4 regions of the Streptomyces sp. NPDC056987 genome follow, and region 3 is predicted to be linked to each of the others. Evidence: riboswitches for the same ligand, from Rfam matches in the RefSeq annotation. Region 3 holds a riboswitch; each other region holds the start of a gene.

Region 1 (4,203 bases), on a different contig from region 3:
GAACGCCTCGGCGGCAGAAGCAGACAGGACGCCGACGGTGCCGGGCTTCTGGGCGCCGACGCCGCGGGTTTCTGGGTGACCGGCACGTACGGGCGCGACCATCGCCGGAACCCCGGCCACGGCCTGGGCAGGGTGGCGGACCGGGCGCCCTTCGGGCCGGGCGGGCCGGGCGGACCGTACGCGCGGCGCCTGGCCGGGCGGCGGCTCGTCCGGTTCCTGCCGGCCCTGGTGATCATCGGCGGGTTGGCGCTCGACCTGTCGACTCCGGCCCGTGTGACCGGGGCGCCGTTCTTCGCCGCCGCCCCGCTGATCGCCGCCCCGTTCTTCCCGCTGCTCGGCACCCTGCTGGTGGCCGTGGCCTCGCTCCTCGCCGAGATCGCGCTCCGTATCCACACGGACACGCTCACCACGGTGGTGTCGATCAGCGAACTGCTGACGGTGCTCGTCGTCTCCGCCCTCGCGCTCTACATCAACGGCGTCGTCAGACGCAGCGGCGAACGGCTCGCCTCCGCCCGCGTCATCGCCGAGACCGCCCAGCGCGCCGTGCTGCCCAGACCCGCGGAGCGAATCGGCGGGCTGCGGATCGCGGCGCGGTACGAGGCGGCGCAGGAGGGCGCGTTCATCGGCGGCGACCTGTTCGCGGTGCAGGACACGCCGTACGGGGTGCGGCTGGTCGTCGGCGACGTACGGGGGAAGGGGCTGGAGGCGGTCGAGGCGGTCGCCGTCATCATCGGGTCGTTCCGGGAGGCGGCGGAGCAGGAGAGCTCGCTGGAGGGCGTCGCGCAGCGGCTGGAGCGCTCACTCCTGCGCGAGGGGACGCGGCGGGACGGGCTCGACGTCTTCGAGGGGTTCACCACGGCCGTCCTGGCGGAGATCCCGCACGGCGAGGGCGTCGTACGGCTCGTCAACCGCGGCCATCCCGAGCCGCTGATCTGTCACGACGGCGCCGTACGGATGCTGGCGGCGCACGACCCCGCGCTGCCGCTCGGCATGAGCGAACTGGGCGCGTGGCCCGACCGGGCCGAGCAGTCCGCGTACCCCGACGGCGCGACGCTGCTCTTCTACACGGACGGGCTCACCGAGGCGCGCGACGCGCACGGGATCTTCTACGTTCCGCGCGAGCGGCTCGACGGGCGGATCTTCCAGGGGCCCGACGAGATGCTCCAGGCGCTGATCGACGACGTACGGCGGCACACGGGCGGCGGCAGCCAGGACGACATGGCGCTGCTGGCGGTCAGCCGGCCCTCGGAGGGGGAGCCGGAGCGGCGCAGGACGATGCCGATCGTGTTGTGAGCCGGCGGCGTCACTCATGGTGACCGATAAGTGTCCCTCCGCATAAGGTTTGACATACCGTCAAGTATGCGAGGCGGACCAATATGCTCCGAGCGCCGATCGACTCGCCCGGATGCGCGTTCTTGTGTCCCGGTACGTCCGTTGCGAAGTCGTTAACGATCATCGGGAACAGCTTGGAATAAGGCCCTGGTCTCTATTAACGTTCGATAACGCAGCGCGGTTGTCCCAGCCGTCGCCAGAGATGGCACCGTGCGCGTGCGCCGAATCCCGCGAGGGAACCGGGGAACCACCAATTGGGGTGAATCGGGAGTTACTTGCCGCCTTGTGCGGCAGGGGACACCCGTAGGAGACCTTCCTGCTCCGAACCCGTCAGCTAACCCGGTAGGCGAGAAGGAAGGAAAGGAGCACGCCTCAGTGGCGTCCAACAAGCCTGCCCCCACGGCCACTTTCGAAACCCACTCCTTCGGCAGCGGCAGTGAGAACGAGGCTCCCGGGACCTGGGGGGAGTGGAATCCCACCGAGGAGTCCATCCGCCCCGTACGCGGCAGGCACCGCGTCGCCAAGCAGCGCAACGGGCTCGCCCGTAGCTCCACGGTCCTCGGTGTCGGCGTCATCGCCGCCGTCGGCGCGGGCGGCATCGCCACCGCGCAGGACAAGCCCGCGGTCTCCATATCCCTGCCCGACGCCATCGCGGACAACCTTCCCGACGCCAAGTCCCTGCCGGGGATGGGCTCCCTGGGGTCGGACGACGCGGACTCCGCGTCGGACGTGCTGGCCCGCGCGCCCCTGAGCACCGCCGGCCTGACCGCCGCGGACAGCGAGCAGGGCGCCACCGACGCCGGCGAGGCGCTGCGCGCCCGCATCCTCCAGCAGGCCGAGCGGCAGCAGGCGAAGGCCGACGCGACGCAGAAGGCGGCGGCGGAGGACGCGGCCGCCGAGAAGGCCGCGAGCCAGGCCAAGGCGCGGCAGAGCGACGCGGAGAAGAAGATCGAGGCGGCCAAGAAGAAGGCCGAGGCGGAGGCCAAGGCCAAGGCCGAGGCGGAGCGTCTCGCCAAGCTGGCGGCCAGCTTCTCCCTCCCCACCTCCTCGTACACCCTCACCTCCTCCTTCGGCCAGTCCGGCTCCCTCTGGTCCTCCGGCTACCACACCGGCCTGGACTTCGCGGCGCCGACGGGCACCCCGGTCAAGGCCGTGCACAGCGGCACCGTCAAGTCGGCCGGCTGGTCGGGTTCGTACGGCTACCGCACGGTCCTGGAGCTGGAGGACGGCACGGAGGTCTGGTACGCGCACCAGTCCTCGCTCTCCGTCAGCGCCGGGCAGAAGGTCTCCACCGGTGAGGTCATCGGCCGCGTCGGCGCGACCGGCAACGTGACCGGGCCCCACCTCCACCTGGAGGTCCACACGGCGGGCGGCACGGGCATCGACCCGATGGCGTGGCTGAACGGCAAGGGAATCAACCCCTGAGGCCGACGCCCCGGTCACGGGTGCGGCAGGAGCACGCGGAGCGCCCCGAAACGGAATAAGGCGCTCTGCGGTGGGGTTGAAGTGACGCATGACGACTTTGCGCACACTCGGCTCCTCCGACCTCAAGGTCTTCCCGCTCGCCCTCGGCGGCAACGTCTTCGGCTGGACCGCGGACCGTACGGAGTCCTTCGCCGTCCTCGACGCGTACGCCGCCGCGGGCGGCAACTTCGTGGACACCGCGGACGTCTACACGGCCTGGGTGGACGGCCATTCCGGTGGTGAGTCCGAGACCGTCCTCGGCGAGTGGTTCGCCGCGCGCGGCAACCGCTCCGACGTGCTCCTCGCGACGAAGGTGGGCGCGCACCCGGAGTTCAAGGGGCTGAAGGCGGCCACCATCAAGGCCGGGGCCGAGGAGTCGCTGCGGCGGCTCCGTACGGACTACATCGACCTGTACTACACGCACTTCGACGACCCGGACGTCCCGGTCGAGGAGATCGTCACCGCCCTCGACCAGCTCGTCACGGAGGGCAAGGTGCGTGCCGTCGCCGCCTCCAACATCAGCGCGGAGCGGCTGGACGCGTCGATCGCCTTCGCGGAGCGCGAGGGGCTGGCCCGGTACGTCGCCCTTCAGCCGCACTACAACCTGGTCTCGCGCGACACGTACGAGGGCCCCCTGCGGGACGCCGCGGTCCGTCACGGCCTCTCCGTCGTGCCGTACTTCGCCCTCGCCTCCGGCTTCCTGACCGGTAAGTACCGCCCCGGCGCCCAGGTGGAGAGCGCGCGGGCCGGGAGCGCGGGCAAGTACCTGGAGTCCGAGCGGGGCGTCGGGGTGCTCGCCGCGCTGGACCGGATCGCCGCCGCGCGCGGCGCCGAGGTCGCCACCGTCGCGCTCGCCTGGCTGGCGGCGCAGCCGACCGTCGTCGCGCCCCTCGCCTCCGCGCGCACGGTCGAGCAGCTCCCGACGCTGCTCGCGGCCACGGAGCTGGAGCTGACGGCGGAGGAGCTGGCGGAGCTGACCGCCGCCTCCGCCTGACGGAGGAGGCACCGGGACACCCGTCGGCACCGGCGGGTGTCCGTACTGGCGGGTGTCAGTACTGGCGGTACGGGTTGTAGCCGTCGTAGTCGATGTACGGCGGCGGCACCCGTACCCGGCCCGTGGCCCGCGCCGCGTAGGTCAGCGCGGGCCCGGCTATCTCCTTGCGCTCCCACAGGTGGTGCAGCAGCTCCTGCTCGCGCTCCACGAAGTCCGGGCCGACCGGGTCCCGTCCGGCCCGGTGGCGCAGAAACGCCAGGGACGTCGCGAACGCCTCGTACTCCGCGACCGTACGCGCCGCCGCGGGCCCGTGGTGGCGCCCCGCGAACCCGCGCGCCATGGAGCGCGCCCGCATCGAGGAGAGCGCGGGGGGCGCGGCCGCGGCCAGCCACCCCGCGGCGGCGTACGCGGGC
Region 2 (4,203 bases), on a different contig from region 3:
ACGAAGAGGTCGTCGCCGACGATCTGGACCTTGGAGCCCAGCTTGTCGGTGATGACCTTCCAGCCGGCCCAGTCGTCCTCGAAGAGCGGGTCCTCGATGGAGACGAGCGGGTAGGCGTCGACCAGCTCCTCGTAGTACTCGGTCATCTCGGCGGCCGAGCGCGACTTCCCCTCGAACTCGTAGCTGCCGTCCTTGTAGAACTCGGACGCGGCGACGTCGAGCGCGAGCGCGATGTCGCGGCCCGGGACGTAACCGGCCTCCTTGATCGCCTCAAGGATGAGGTCGAGCGCGGCGCGGTTGGACTCCAGGTTGGGCGCGAAGCCGCCCTCGTCGCCGAGACCGGTGGAGAGGCCCTTCTGCTTCAGGACCTTCTTGAGCGTGTGGTAGACCTCGGCGCCCCAGCGCAGCGCCTCGGAGAAGGACTCCGCGCCGATCGGGGCGATCATGAATTCCTGGATGTCGACATTCGAATCGGCGTGCGAGCCACCGTTCAGGATGTTCATCATCGGAACGGGCAGCAGGTGCGCGTTCGGGCCGCCCAGGTAGCGGAAGAGCGGGAGGTCGGACGCCTCGGAGGCGGCGTGCGCGACGGCGAGCGAGACACCGAGGATGGCGTTGGCGCCCAGCGAGCCCTTGTTCTCGGTGGCGTCCAGGTCGATCATCGCCTGGTCGATGAGGCGCTGCTCGGTGGCGTCGTACCCGACCAGCTCCGGGCCGAGCTGCTCGATGACGGCGAGGACGGCCTTCTCGACACCCTTGCCCAGGTAGCGGCTGGCGTCTCCGTCGCGGAGTTCGACGGCCTCGAACGCACCGGTGGAGGCACCGGAGGGGACGGCAGCACGACCGGTGCTGCCGTCGTCGAGGCCGACCTCGACCTCGACCGTGGGGTTGCCTCGGGAGTCGAGGATTTCCCGGGCTACGACGACGTCGATGGACGGCACGAGCATCTCCTTCTGGGATGTGACGCGTGGGTGCAGGGTCTCTTGGCCTTGCGACATGAGCCTAACCGGCTCCGGGTCATCGGCCAGCCGGTGCCCGCCCCCTAAGACACTCCCGCTCGCACGGACCGCCGCTACCCGCCGGTAGCGGGACCGGATGGCGGGCAGCGGCGGGAACGGGGCCCGGCCCGGCGCGTACGGGGGTGACGCGCCGGGCCGGGGAGAGGGGGTCAGCGCAGGTGGAGCTGCTGACCCGGGTAGATGACGTCCGCGTCACGGACGATGTCCTTGTTCAGGTCGAAGACCTTCTTCCAGCCGCCCTTGACCTTCTGGGCAGTGGCGATCTTGGAGAGGGTGTCGCCGGACTTGACCTTGTACTCGCCGTCCCCCTTCTTGATCGTGAACGGACGGCTCTGGCCGCGCGAGGCCGGCTGCGCCTCGTCACGGGTCGACTGCTGCGGCTGCGCCTGCCGGGTGGGGGCGGACTTCTGCGTACCGGAGTTGCTGGAACCGCTGTTGTCCGAGCTGGAGGAACCGGAGCTGGAGCTGCCGGAGCTGGAACCGGAGCCCGAGCCGCCGCTGTACGCGGCGCCCGAGAGGCCCACGCCACAGCTCGGCCAGGCGCCCTTGCCCTGGCCCGCGAGGACCTTCTCGGCGACGGCTATCTGCTGGGACTTGGAGGCCTGGTCGGCGCGGGGGGCGTAGGCGGTACCGCCGTACGCGGCCCAGGTGGAAGGGGTGAACTGCAGGCCGCCGTAGAAGCCGTTGCCCGTGTTGATCGACCAGTTGCCCCCGGACTCGCACTGGGCGACCCGGTCCCACTCGGAGGCGGTGGCGGCGGAGGCGGCGGTGGCACCGATCAGCGGAGCCGCGACGGCCGCGCCGGTGATCCCGGCGAGGGTGGCGTAGCGGACGGCCATGGACGGGCGGCGGTGCTTGGCCTTGCTGGAACGCAGCAGCATGAACACATCTCCTCACCGACGCCTACGAGGTGAGCTGTCGGGTTCGGGCCAATGAGTTGCCCGGCCGCGTGTTCGCACACGCGGCTTCACCCCTAGCCGGTCACCGCCCGTCTCTCGACGGCCGGGCCCGGCGCAAACCTATGGGTCCCCCGCTCCTGCCTTCGGCGCTCGAAGCGACGATTACTCCCCCCGACCGACGGCAGGATTCGGCGTGACGGTCGACGAGGCCCGCGGTGCGAGCGGTTCAGACCGTAATCACAGCCCTGCCGGTTGTTCAAAGGAGCACATCCAGGAAAAAACGCCCTTACCTCCTCCGAGGGACAATACGTTTCCGCAGGTGGGAACCGGATTCGATCAACGGGCGAGGCGAAGAGCCCGAGTTGCGGCAAAGAGACCCTTGTCTCACTTGCGCAGAAGTGGACATACGGTCGCTAACTGCCCGCGTTCCGGGCGGAGATCGGAGGCTCTGGCCAGTACGGACGCAGCCGAGGAGGCGTCAACGGGGCGCCGTTCAACGGCACTCGCCCGCACCGGTTCCGGACTCCCCCGCTCCGGCGGTGGAGCGGGGCGCTCCGATTCGGGGAACTTCTGGCTCCGGTCGCGGAGTCACCCCTTCCGGTCGCGGAGTCATCCGTTCCGGTCGCGGGCCCGGCGCCGGAGTCACCCGTTCCGCCATGGGCCCGGGGGCCGGGCTCGCTCACGCCGGTCGCCCACTCCGACCCAGGAGTCACTGACTACAGCCCTGGAGCCTCTCGCTCCGTTCGTCCCCTCCGGCTCTGGCGTCACTCGCCCCCGGCCCTACGGCGGGGCGCTGCAACGGGGCGCTACGGCCCGGCGCGGGTCACAGCGGGGCCAACGCCTCCGGGGCCGGGAGCCGTGCGTACGGCGGCCGGGAAGCCGCGCGTACGGGCCCGGTGGGCGGCGGCTCAGGGGCGGCTCGACGACGGCTCGGGGACGGCTTCGGGACGCTTCGGGACGGCTCCGGGAACGCGGAAGCCGCGCCCCCGTCGTGGAGGCGCGGCTTCCCAGGACTTGCTGCCGGGCTGCCGGCTGCTCAGACCCAGCCGCCGACGACCTTCTGCCCGCCGGTCGCCAGGGAGAGGTGGCCGCCGACCGTGGTGACGACCTTCTCGACCTCGCGCTCCACACCGTCCGTGAGCCCGGCCCCGTCACGGGCTCCGCCCGCCCCGCGGGAGGCGCGGCTGCCCGAGGCGCGCTCCTCGTCCGCGGTGCCCGGCGAGGCGCTCTCGTCGGCCGCCTGGCCGCGGTGCTTGCCCTTGGACGCCTCGTCCTTGCCCTCGGCGTCGTCCGTACCGGCCGCGGAGCCGGTGGCACCCGGGCTCGGGCTGGTGCTGGGTTCCGGGGAGGTCTTGCCGTCCGCGCCCGCCTCCGCGCCCGGGTCCGTCACGGCGTCACCGGACGGATAGGCGTCCCCGGAGGGGCTGCCCGACGGGGTACCGGACGGGTCGGTGCTGTTGCCGCCACCCGTCACCCCCTCCACGATGCCGCCGACCGCACCGCCGACCGCCTCCGTCAGCCCGGAGACGGCGGCGCAGCTGGACCACGCCTTCGCCCCCTGGGCCTCGAAGACCTTCTCGGCCACGGCTATCTGCTGCGAGCGGCTGGCCAGGTCGGGGCGCTCGGCGTAGTCGCCGCCCCCGAACTCGTCCCAGGTCTCCTGGGACATCTGGAGCCCGCCGTAGTACCCGTTACCGAGGTTCGCGCTCCACGTGCCGCCGCTCTCGCACCCCGCCACGCGGTCCCAGGTCGAGGAGTCCGCCGCGCTGGCGGCGCCGGCTCCGAGCAACGGGATCGCGATCGCGGATCCGGCCACCCCGGCGGCGACGAGAAGAGCTGGGGCCTGACGAGGTCGACGGTGTCGGCCGTTCCCGGACATGCGGTTGCCTTCCGTGTGACAGTCAATTCAACTCCGGCATGGTGTTACCGGGTCGACGTGAACGTAGCGGTACTCGAATGCTTGTCACAAGTCGATGCAGCAGAGATCACGTGAAAGTCACAGTATTGACGATGCGTCAGTAAAATTATCGGCCGGACAATGGCGTGAACTGCACCGGAAGCGTGCGCAATCCCCGCATGATGAGCCCGCCACGCCACCGCAAATCGGAAGGTTCTTCCGAAAGCCGCACATCCGGAAGCCGTTTCAGAAGCGTGGCGATCGCGGTCTGCCCTTCCACGCGGGCGAGCGGCGCGCCGAGGCAGTAGTGGATGCCGTGCCCGTACCCGAGGTGCTGATTGTCACGGCGCCCGAGGTCGAGCGCGTCGGGGTCGCGGAAGCGCTCGGG
Region 3 (4,203 bases):
ACGAGGAGAAGAAGTTCCCGCGAGGGCTGGTGATCCGGCTCTTCGCCTATCTGGTGGCCGGCCATCTCTTCGCGGGCTTCCTCTACCTCCTCTTCCACGTCGGGGCCCAGGGGCGGTAGCGGCTTTCGGCCCAGGGGCTTTCGGCTTTCGGCGCCGTCTCCCGCCGTGGCGTCAGCCTTGGTCCAGGAGGCGGGCGCGCAGCCGTTCACGGGTCTCGGGCGCGAGCCGGAGGCCGTTGGAGAGATAGCGGTCGGTGGAGCCCCAGGTCGTGCCGATGGTCTCGAACGCGGCGTCGAGATAGGCGGCGCGGGCATCGAAGAGCGGGCTGAGCAGCTCCATCACCTCGCCGGACCTTCCGGCGGGTGACCGGTCGCTGCGGCGGAAGGCGTAGCGGCGGTGCGGGTCGTTCGACTTGACGTAGTCGGCCGTGATCGCGTCCGGTTCGACGCCGACCGCGAGCAGCGACACGGCGACGGAGAGCCCGGCGCGGTCCTTGCCCGCCGCGCAGTGCAGCAGCGCGGGGACGCTGTCCTCGGCCAGCGCGTGCAGCAGGCGGCTGTGCTCGGCGGTGCGCTCCGTGATGATCGCGCGGTACGAGGCGGTCATCCGGGCCGCCGCTCTGCCGTCCGCGAGGAGCGAGCGGAGCTGGTCGAGGTCGCCGTCCCGGACCATCCGCCAGAACTGGGCGCCTTCGGCCGGGTCGGAGAGCGGGATGTTCACATGGCGCACGCCCGCCAGTTCGACATCCGCGCCGTCGAGCTTGACATCGGCGGAATTGCGGAAGTCGAAGATCGTGTGCAGACCGAGAGCGGAGAGAAAGGCGGAGTCGTCGGCGGTGGCGTGGGCGAGATGACCGCTGCGGTAGAGCGCGCCGTACCGCACCCGGCGTCCGTCCACGGTCGGCAGGCCGCCGACATCACGGAAGTTGCGTACTCCGGACAGCTCGGGCTCGGTGGACGGGACCTGCGGCGACTGCTGCGTCACGCCTGCTCCTCCGTGTCTGCCGTCGGCGCTGCTCGCCGGCGGAGTCGGTCCCCGACCCTACGACATCGGCCGGTGTGCTCATCAGTGCGGCGGAGAGGGCGGGGAGCCCACGGATCAGGATGGGGCGAGTGGGGAGAAAACGCCCAAACGGTGCTCTGTCCGGATTGACTGATTCCGCATAACCTGCCCCGGTCGCGGGGGAGGTGGGCTCCGGCTGGTGAGCAGGATCATATCCGTGACGTTCCGTGGTGACGGTGCGAAAGGGAAGGGCCACCTCGAAAGGGAATTGGAGAGCGGTCTCCACGCAGGGTGACGGGCGATCTTCGGTGCGGAAGGAAGGGCGCGTCGCCGGGGGAAAAGGGTGGCTTGTTCCGGCCGTCCCACTCGCCTACGTTCACCCTCAATCCGAGCGGAACGCCGAATCCTGCCGCCGCCTCGGGGACACCATCCACCCATCACGCGTGGCAGGAGCGGGGGACCCAGGTAGTACGCCGTTCCGATGTTCCGACATCAGGGACGGCTCGGGGTGAAGTCGCGCACCACGCGCGGCCGGGCAGCTCCAGCCCGAACCCGACAGCTCACCTCGTAGGCGCCGGAGAGGAATTCGCCATGCCCGCGAAGGGTAAGCACCGCCGCCCCAGGACCAATCCGTTCTCCCGGGGCTTCATCGCCGCCGGCACGGGCGGCGCCGCCATCGCGCTGCCGCTCATCGGCGCCACCGGCGCGCACGCGGCACAGCAGGCCGCGCCGGCCGCCGTCCCGCAGGCCGCGCCCGCCACCGCGCCGCAGTCCGCGCCGGCCGCCGCGCCGCAGGGGGCGGCCGCCACGCAGGTGAGCCGGACCGCCGGGACCACCGTGCGTACGTACGCGGTGGTCGCGGGCGACTACCTCTCCAAGATCGCCGCGGAGCAGCAGGTCCGGGGCGGCTGGCAGCGGCTGTACGAGGACAACCGCCGCGCCGTCGGCGACGATCCCGGGCTGATCCACCCCGGCCTCAAGCTCACCATCAACGGCAAGGCCCCGGCCGTCCGCTCGGAGGCGCCCACCAGGGCCTCGAAGTCCTCCAGGGTGGCCAAGCCCGCCGAGTCGACCGCGTCGGCGGAGTCGGCCAAGCCGTCGAGGGACTCCTCGTCCGCCAAGCCCTCCACGGACCGGAGCGAGGCGCCCGCCGCCGACTCCGCGGCACAGAGCAGCGCGTCCGGCTTCACCCTGCCGGTCGACGGCATCGGGGTCGGCACCGCCTACCGCGCCGCCGGCGGAAGCTGGTCCAGCGGCTACCACACCGGTGTGGACTTCGTGGCCCCCTCCGGCACCACCGTGAAGGCGGTCGGCGCGGGCACCGTCGTCACCGCGGGCAACGGCGGCTCGTACGGCAACCAGGTCGTCATCCGGCACGAGAACGGCATGTACTCCCAGTACGCCCACCTCTCCTCCCTCTCCGTCTCGGCCGGCCAGAGCGTCTCCACCGGCCAGCAGCTCGGCCTCTCCGGCGCCACCGGCAACGTGACGGGACCGCACCTGCACTTCGAGATCCGGACGGGCCCGGACTACGGCTCGGACGTCGACCCGCTGGCGTTCCTCCGGCAGAACGGCGTCTCCATCTGATCCGTCCGGTCGCCCCCCGGACGCGTTTCCTCGGCCTCGCGGCCCGGCACCCATGCGGTGCCGGGCCGCGAGGCTTTCCGCTATTCCCGCTTGAGGGAAAATTGACCGATGGTGTTTCTCACTCTGAGTCAACCCCCGCCTACGGTCGCGTAGGTCACATCGCCGGGAGGAAAATGTCCCGCTGTGGCAGACGATTCGAGAACAAGAAGAGACAAGACATTCGGGTCGTACGCGGCGATCGGTGACAGCTTCACCGAGGGTGTGGGAGATCCAGGCCCCGACGGGCTGTTCGTCGGCTGGGCGGACCGGCTCGCGGTCCTGCTCGCCGATCGGCTTCCGGTCTCCGGTGCGACGGCCGACCCCGTCCACGGCGACTTCCGCTACGCCAACCTCGCGGTACGCGGCCGGCTCCTCGACCAGGTCGTCGAGGAGCAGATACCCCGGGCCAGGGAACTCGCCCCGGATCTGGTGACGTTCTGCGCGGGCGGCAACGACATCATCCGCCCCGGCACCGACCCCGACGACGTGGCGGAACGCTTCGAGCGGGCCGTCGCCGACCTCACCGGCTCCGTCGGCACGGTCATGCTGGCCACCGGCTTCGACACCCGGGGCGTGCCCGTGCTGCGCCATCTGCGCGGCAAGATCGCCACGTTCAACGAGCACACCCGGGCCATCGCCGACCGCTACGGCTGCCCCGTGCTCGACCTCTGGTCCCTCAGGACCATCCAGGACCGGCGGGCCTGGGACGGCGACCGGCTCCATCTGTCGGCCGAGGGACACACCCGGGTCGCGCTGCGCGCCGGGCAGGTGCTGGGCGTCGAGGTGCCCGCCGACCCGGACCAGCCGTGGCCGCCGCTGCCGCCGCGCGGCACCCTCGAAGTACGGCGCGACGACATCCACTGGGCACGTGAGTACCTGGTGCCCTGGATCGGACGCAGGCTGCGCGGCGAGTCGTCCGGCGACCATGTCGCGGCGAAACGCCCTGATCTTCTCCCTCTGGAACACTGACGCGGCGCGGGGGCGGGGCGTTCCCGTACGGCTTTCGCCAGGGCTTCCCGTACGGCTCACTCCGTCCCGCGGCTCACGCCCCCGCCGGGATCCGCTCCAGCACCCCGCCCGCGAAGACGTCGTACAGCGGCAGCGTCTCCAGGTGGACATAGCCGATATGGCAGTCGCACACCGCGAGGGGACAGGCCCGCGGCGCCAGTGCGCGGCGGTACGAGCCGTCGTAGAGGTTGCCCAGCTCGGCGGGGACGAAGTGGCAGCGCCGTACCGTGCCCCCGCCGTCCACCGAGATCACCGACTCGCCCGTCCGGCACGGCAGCCCCGCCGAGCGGTGCGGATGGCGGCTGTACGGGAACAGCGGGTCCAGCTCCGTCCACCGCGCGGCCTCCTCGTCCGTGTACGTGTGCCCCTCCGCCGCGTTGATCCACAGATAGACGTGCGGCGGCAGCTCGGCGCGGAGCCGGCGGGCGTGCTCCAGATGCGCGTCGAGGCCGACGACCCCGACGCTGAACCGGACGGAGCGCTCCGCCAGTTCGTGGGCCTTCGCCAGGAAGCGGTCGTACGGCGTCTGCCCCGGGTGGTACGTGCACCACAGGGCGAGCTTCGCCG
Region 4 (4,203 bases), on a different contig from region 3:
CCGTGACCGGTGATCGGGGGTGACGGGGATCCGTTCCGCGCCCCATGAGACTCTTGGTCCAGACATCTGTTTTGAGACTTTTTGCGACTTGAAGGGCAACACCATGGCTGAGCGCCGCGTCAATGTCGGCTGGGCCGAGGGGCTGCACGCCCGTCCCGCCTCCATCTTCGTCCGCGCCGCCACGGCCGCCGGCGTCCCCGTGACCATCGCGAAGGCCGACGGCAGCCCCGTCAACGCCGCGTCGATGCTCGCGGTGCTCGGACTGGGCGCGCAGGGCGGCGAGGAGATCGTGCTCTCCTCCGACGCCGAGGGCGCGGACGCCGCCCTGGACCGGCTGGCGAAGCTGGTCGCCGAGGGGCTCGACGAGCTTCCCGAGACGGTCTGATCCCGGAGCGTATTTCCACGACGGAGCCGTGGTCCGCCGAATTCGGCGCGGACCACGGCTCCGTCTTTCCGTCCGTCTTCCGTGCGGCGTCTTTTGGTGCGGCGGCTTTTCATGAAGGCGGCTGCGCGCGGGCAGCGAAGAATAGGCCGCACCTATTTCTTTCTCTTTGTATACGGCGCGATTGTTAATGCCGTACGCTTGCGATGTTTACGGCATGTTGCGAAGCCCTCACCTTTTCCCGGTCACGGCCCTGGTCGCGCCCCCGGTCGGAGCGGCGCAGCCGGTACACCACCACCGTGCGCTCCGTGTGCAGGGTGGTGAGCGCCCGCGCGCGTTCGCCGTCGCCGCGCGCCACCGCGTCCACGATCGCGCCGTGCTCCGCCCAGGACTCCACCGGGTGGCTGGGCTGCTCGACCACGTACATCCAGGCGATCTTGTGGCGCAGCTGGGTGAGCAGCGAGGTGAGCGCGGGGCTGCCGGAGGCCTGGGCGAGCGTCTCGTGGAACCAGGCGCCCAGCGCGCGCAGATCCTCGCCCTGGCCCCTGCGGGCCCGCTCCTGGCCCAGTCTGACCAGGCCGCGGAGGACCTTGAGGTGGGCCTCCGTGCGGCGCTGGGCGGCGCGCGCCGCGCCCAGCGGCTCCAGCAGCAGCCGGACCTCCAGCAGGTCCGCGGCCTCCTGTTCCGTAGGCTCGGCCACACACGCGCCGACATGGCGGCGCGTGGTCACGAAGCCTTCCGACTCCAGCGTGCGCAGCGCCTCGCGTACCGGGACGCGGGAGACGCCGTAGCGCCGCGCGAGCTGCTCCTCGGTGAGCCGGCTGCCCCGCTCGAACAGTCCGGAGACGATGTCGTCGCGAATGGCCGTGCATACCGAGTGCGCCGGAATGCGCATGTCCGAACCTCCGCCTTAATCCGCGCGAAACGCTGCCGATTGACGCCTGTTCCGTGACTCTATTGCAATCAACGCGAATTTCCGATGGGTGCCCGGAATCCATGGATATCTTTTGGCCAGCGCGGAGGCGGAGACCCGCACGCGGGAGGGACCGGGAGCGACGGAGAGACGTGGGCGGACGGGCCCGGAGAGGTACGCGGAGGGGGCGGAAGGCGGTCAGACCCCGACGCCGTGCGCGCGCAGGTACGCGACCGGGTCCATGTCGGAGCCGTAGTCGGCGCTCGTCCTGGCCTCGAAGTGGAGGTGCGGCCCCGTGACGTTGCCGGTGGCGCCCGAGAGCCCGATCCGCTCGCCCGCGGCGACGCTCTGGCCGACGGAGACGCCGATCGAGGAGAGGTGGCCGTACTGGGTGTAGGTGCCGTCCGCCATCCTGAGGACGATGTTGTTGCCGTACGAGCCGCCCCAGCCGGCCTCGACGACGGTGCCCGTGCCGACCGCCACGACCGCGGTGCCGGACGCGGCGCGGAAGTCGACGCCCGAGTGGCTGCCGGAGGACCAGAGAGAACCGCCGGTGTGGTAGCCGGTGGTGACGTAGGAGCCGGTGACGGGGAGCTGGAAGGTGTTCAGCCGCTTGCGCTCCTCGGCCCGTGCCGCGCGCTCCCGCTCCTCGCGCAGCTCCTTCGCACGGGCCTCCGCCTTGCGCTCCGCCTCGGCCTTGGCGGCGGCGCGCGCCCTGGCCTCGGCCTTCAGCCGCTCGGCCTTCTCGGCGGCGTGGCGCTGGGCCTCGGCCTGGTCGTCGACCGCGCCGGCGACGGCGTCGCCGATGGCGATGACCTGGGTCAGGCCGGTGTCCGAGACGGCCTCGGGGCCGGTGCCTGCGGCGAGGGCCGGGGAGGCGAGGGTGCCGATGACGCCGGTCGCGGTCAGCGTCGCGAACCCGGCGGCGCTCGCGCCCTTGCAGGTGATGCGGTGCGGGGCGCGGTGCTTCCCGGTGGCACGGGTGAACGCCATGGAGTGGCTGGTCCTTTCCTTCCCTCTCGCCTACCGGGTTAGCTGACGGGTTCGGAGCAGGAAGGTCTCCTACGGACCCCTCCGCGCGCGGTGTGCCCGCGAAGGCCGTCCGATTCACCCCAGGGACGTGGGTCCCCGGCTCCCCCCGCTGCACCGGCTGGGGCACAGCATCTGACGGGGACTCGGCGATGGCTGCCCGGTGCCACGGATGTGGCGCAACGGCGAACAGCCGGACCGACGCTAAGCGGCTCGTCTTTCAATAACCAAACGGACAAGGTTTTTTGTAGCGCACACCACAGGGCAGACAGGCACCCTCTCCATCAAAGCGGACATAAAGCAGAACCCCGGCGACCGCGGTCGCCGGGGTTCCCTCGAAAGAGGAATCAGCCTGTGACAACCGTCACTTCACCGATTCCCAGAGCCTCGACCGGCTCCTTGATCTGCGCCGCGTCGCCGACCAGAACGGTGACGAGCCGGTCCACCGGGAAGGCGTTGACGACGGCGGCCGTCGCCTCGACCGTGCCCGTCTCGGCCAGCCGGGCGTAGAGCTGTGCCTGGAAGTCGTCCGGAAGATGCTGCTCCACCTGGTCGGCGAGCGTGCCGGCGACGGAGGCGGCCGTCTCGTACTTCAGCGGCGCGACGCCCACCAAATTCTGCACGGCCACATCGCGTTCGGCGTCCGTGAGCCCCTCGGCGGCGAGGGTGCGCAGCACCTTCCAGAGGTCGTCGAGCGCCGGTCCCGTGGACGCGGTGTCCACGGAGCCGCTGATGGCGAGCATCGCGGCGCCCGTCGCCCCGTCCGGGGAGGAGGGCGCAGAGGAGCGCAGCACCTGGCCGAAGGCGCGTACGCCGTAGGTGTAGCCCTTCTCCTCGCGCAGGACGCGGTCGAGCCGGGAGGTGAGCGTGCCGCCCAGGCAGTACGTGCCGAGCACCTGCGCGGGCCAGACACGGTCGTGCCGGTCGGCGCCGATCCGGCCGATCAGGAGCTGCGTCTGGACGGCGCCGGGGCGGTCCACGATGACCACGCGGCCGGTGTCGTCGGCGGTGATCGCCGGTACGGGCCGGGGCGCCGCCGTGTCGCCCGTCCAGGCGCCGAGGGTGTCCGCGAGGATCCCGTCCAGGTCGACGCCCGCGAGGTCGCCGACGACGACCGCGGTGGCCGTGGCGGGGCGTACGTGCGCCTCGTAGAAGGCGCGGACGCCCGCGGCGTCGATGCGCGCCACGGTCTCCTCGGTGCCCTGGCGCGGCCGGGACATGCGCAGCGCGGCCGGGAACAGCTCCTTGGAGAGCTGCTTGGCGGCGCGCCGGCCCGGGTTGGCGGTCTCGTGCGGGATCTCGTCGAGCCGGTTCCGTACGAGCCGTTCGACCTCGCTGTCGGCGAAGGCGGGGGCGCGCAGCGCCTCGGCGAGCAGGCCGAGCGCCTTGAGCAGCCGGGAGACGGGGACCTCCAGGGAGACCCGCAGGCCCGGGTGGTCCGCGTGCGCGTCGAGGGTGGCGCCGCAGCGCTCCAGCTCGGCGGCGAACTCCTCGGCGCTGTGCTTGTCGGTGCCCTCGGAGAGCGCCCGCGCCATGATCGTGGCGATGCCGTCGAGTCCTTCGGGCTCGGCGTCCAGCGGGGCGTCGAGATTGATCTCGACGGCCACCACCTGCTGGCCGGGCCGGTCGCAGCGCAGCACCGTCAGCCCGTTGTCGAGCGTGGCGCGCCCGGGGGCGGGGAAGGCCCAGGGCTTGGCCTCGCCCGCGGTCGGCCGCGGGTGGAACTCCATGGTCACGGCAGCGTCGGTCACTGGTCCGTCCCCTCGTGCTTGTCGGTCTCGGCGGCGTCGGCGGTGTCGGCGGCGTCGGCGGTGGCCGCCACGTCGTCGGGAGTGACCGGTTCGTACACCAGCACCGCCCGGTTGTCGGGGCGCAGCCG

Evidence for each region. Region 3 has a riboswitch for cyclic di-AMP ahead of ACFTZC_RS21170 (peptidoglycan DD-metalloendopeptidase family protein). Riboswitches for the same ligand answer to the same signal wherever they lie in the genome.
Region 1: linked by a shared signal. The riboswitch ahead of ACFTZC_RS35730 (M23 family metallopeptidase) and the one ahead of ACFTZC_RS21170 (peptidoglycan DD-metalloendopeptidase family protein) in region 3 are both predicted to bind cyclic di-AMP.
Region 2: linked by a shared signal. The riboswitch ahead of ACFTZC_RS36430 (transglycosylase family protein) and the one ahead of ACFTZC_RS21170 (peptidoglycan DD-metalloendopeptidase family protein) in region 3 are both predicted to bind cyclic di-AMP.
Region 4: linked by a shared signal. The riboswitch ahead of ACFTZC_RS25620 (M23 family metallopeptidase) and the one ahead of ACFTZC_RS21170 (peptidoglycan DD-metalloendopeptidase family protein) in region 3 are both predicted to bind cyclic di-AMP.

Annotation. Positions count from the first base shown of each region.
Region 1 is NZ_JBHURV010000046.1:23,265-27,467, reverse strand. It holds gene ACFTZC_RS35735 (PP2C family protein-serine/threonine phosphatase) at 133-1,293, shown strand; cyclic di-AMP (ydaO/yuaA leader) riboswitch at 1,542-1,696, shown strand; gene ACFTZC_RS35730 (M23 family metallopeptidase) at 1,708-2,757, shown strand; gene ACFTZC_RS35725 (aldo/keto reductase) at 2,846-3,790, shown strand; gene ACFTZC_RS35720 (PrsW family intramembrane metalloprotease) at 3,846-4,203, opposite strand, start outside.
Region 2 is NZ_JBHURV010000048.1:17,442-21,644, forward strand. It holds gene eno (phosphopyruvate hydratase) at 1-947, opposite strand, end outside; gene ACFTZC_RS36430 (transglycosylase family protein) at 1,169-1,897, opposite strand; cyclic di-AMP (ydaO/yuaA leader) riboswitch at 1,905-2,077, opposite strand; gene ACFTZC_RS36435 (transglycosylase family protein) at 2,955-3,797, opposite strand; gene ACFTZC_RS36440 (cytochrome P450) at 3,943-4,203, opposite strand, start outside.
Region 3 is NZ_JBHURV010000018.1:18,379-22,581, reverse strand. It holds gene ACFTZC_RS21180 (DUF6126 family protein) at 1-119, shown strand, start outside; gene ACFTZC_RS21175 (tyrosine-protein phosphatase) at 172-984, opposite strand; cyclic di-AMP (ydaO/yuaA leader) riboswitch at 1,424-1,589, shown strand; gene ACFTZC_RS21170 (peptidoglycan DD-metalloendopeptidase family protein) at 1,594-2,589, shown strand; gene ACFTZC_RS21165 (SGNH/GDSL hydrolase family protein) at 2,773-3,597, shown strand; gene ACFTZC_RS21160 (STM4011 family radical SAM protein) at 3,671-4,203, opposite strand, start outside.
Region 4 is NZ_JBHURV010000024.1:50,544-54,746, forward strand. It holds gene ACFTZC_RS25610 (HPr family phosphocarrier protein) at 104-385, shown strand; gene ACFTZC_RS25615 (GntR family transcriptional regulator) at 570-1,277, opposite strand; gene ACFTZC_RS25620 (M23 family metallopeptidase) at 1,494-2,288, opposite strand; cyclic di-AMP (ydaO/yuaA leader) riboswitch at 2,301-2,463, opposite strand; gene ACFTZC_RS25625 (M16 family metallopeptidase) at 2,672-4,054, opposite strand; gene ACFTZC_RS25630 (M16 family metallopeptidase) at 4,072-4,203, opposite strand, start outside.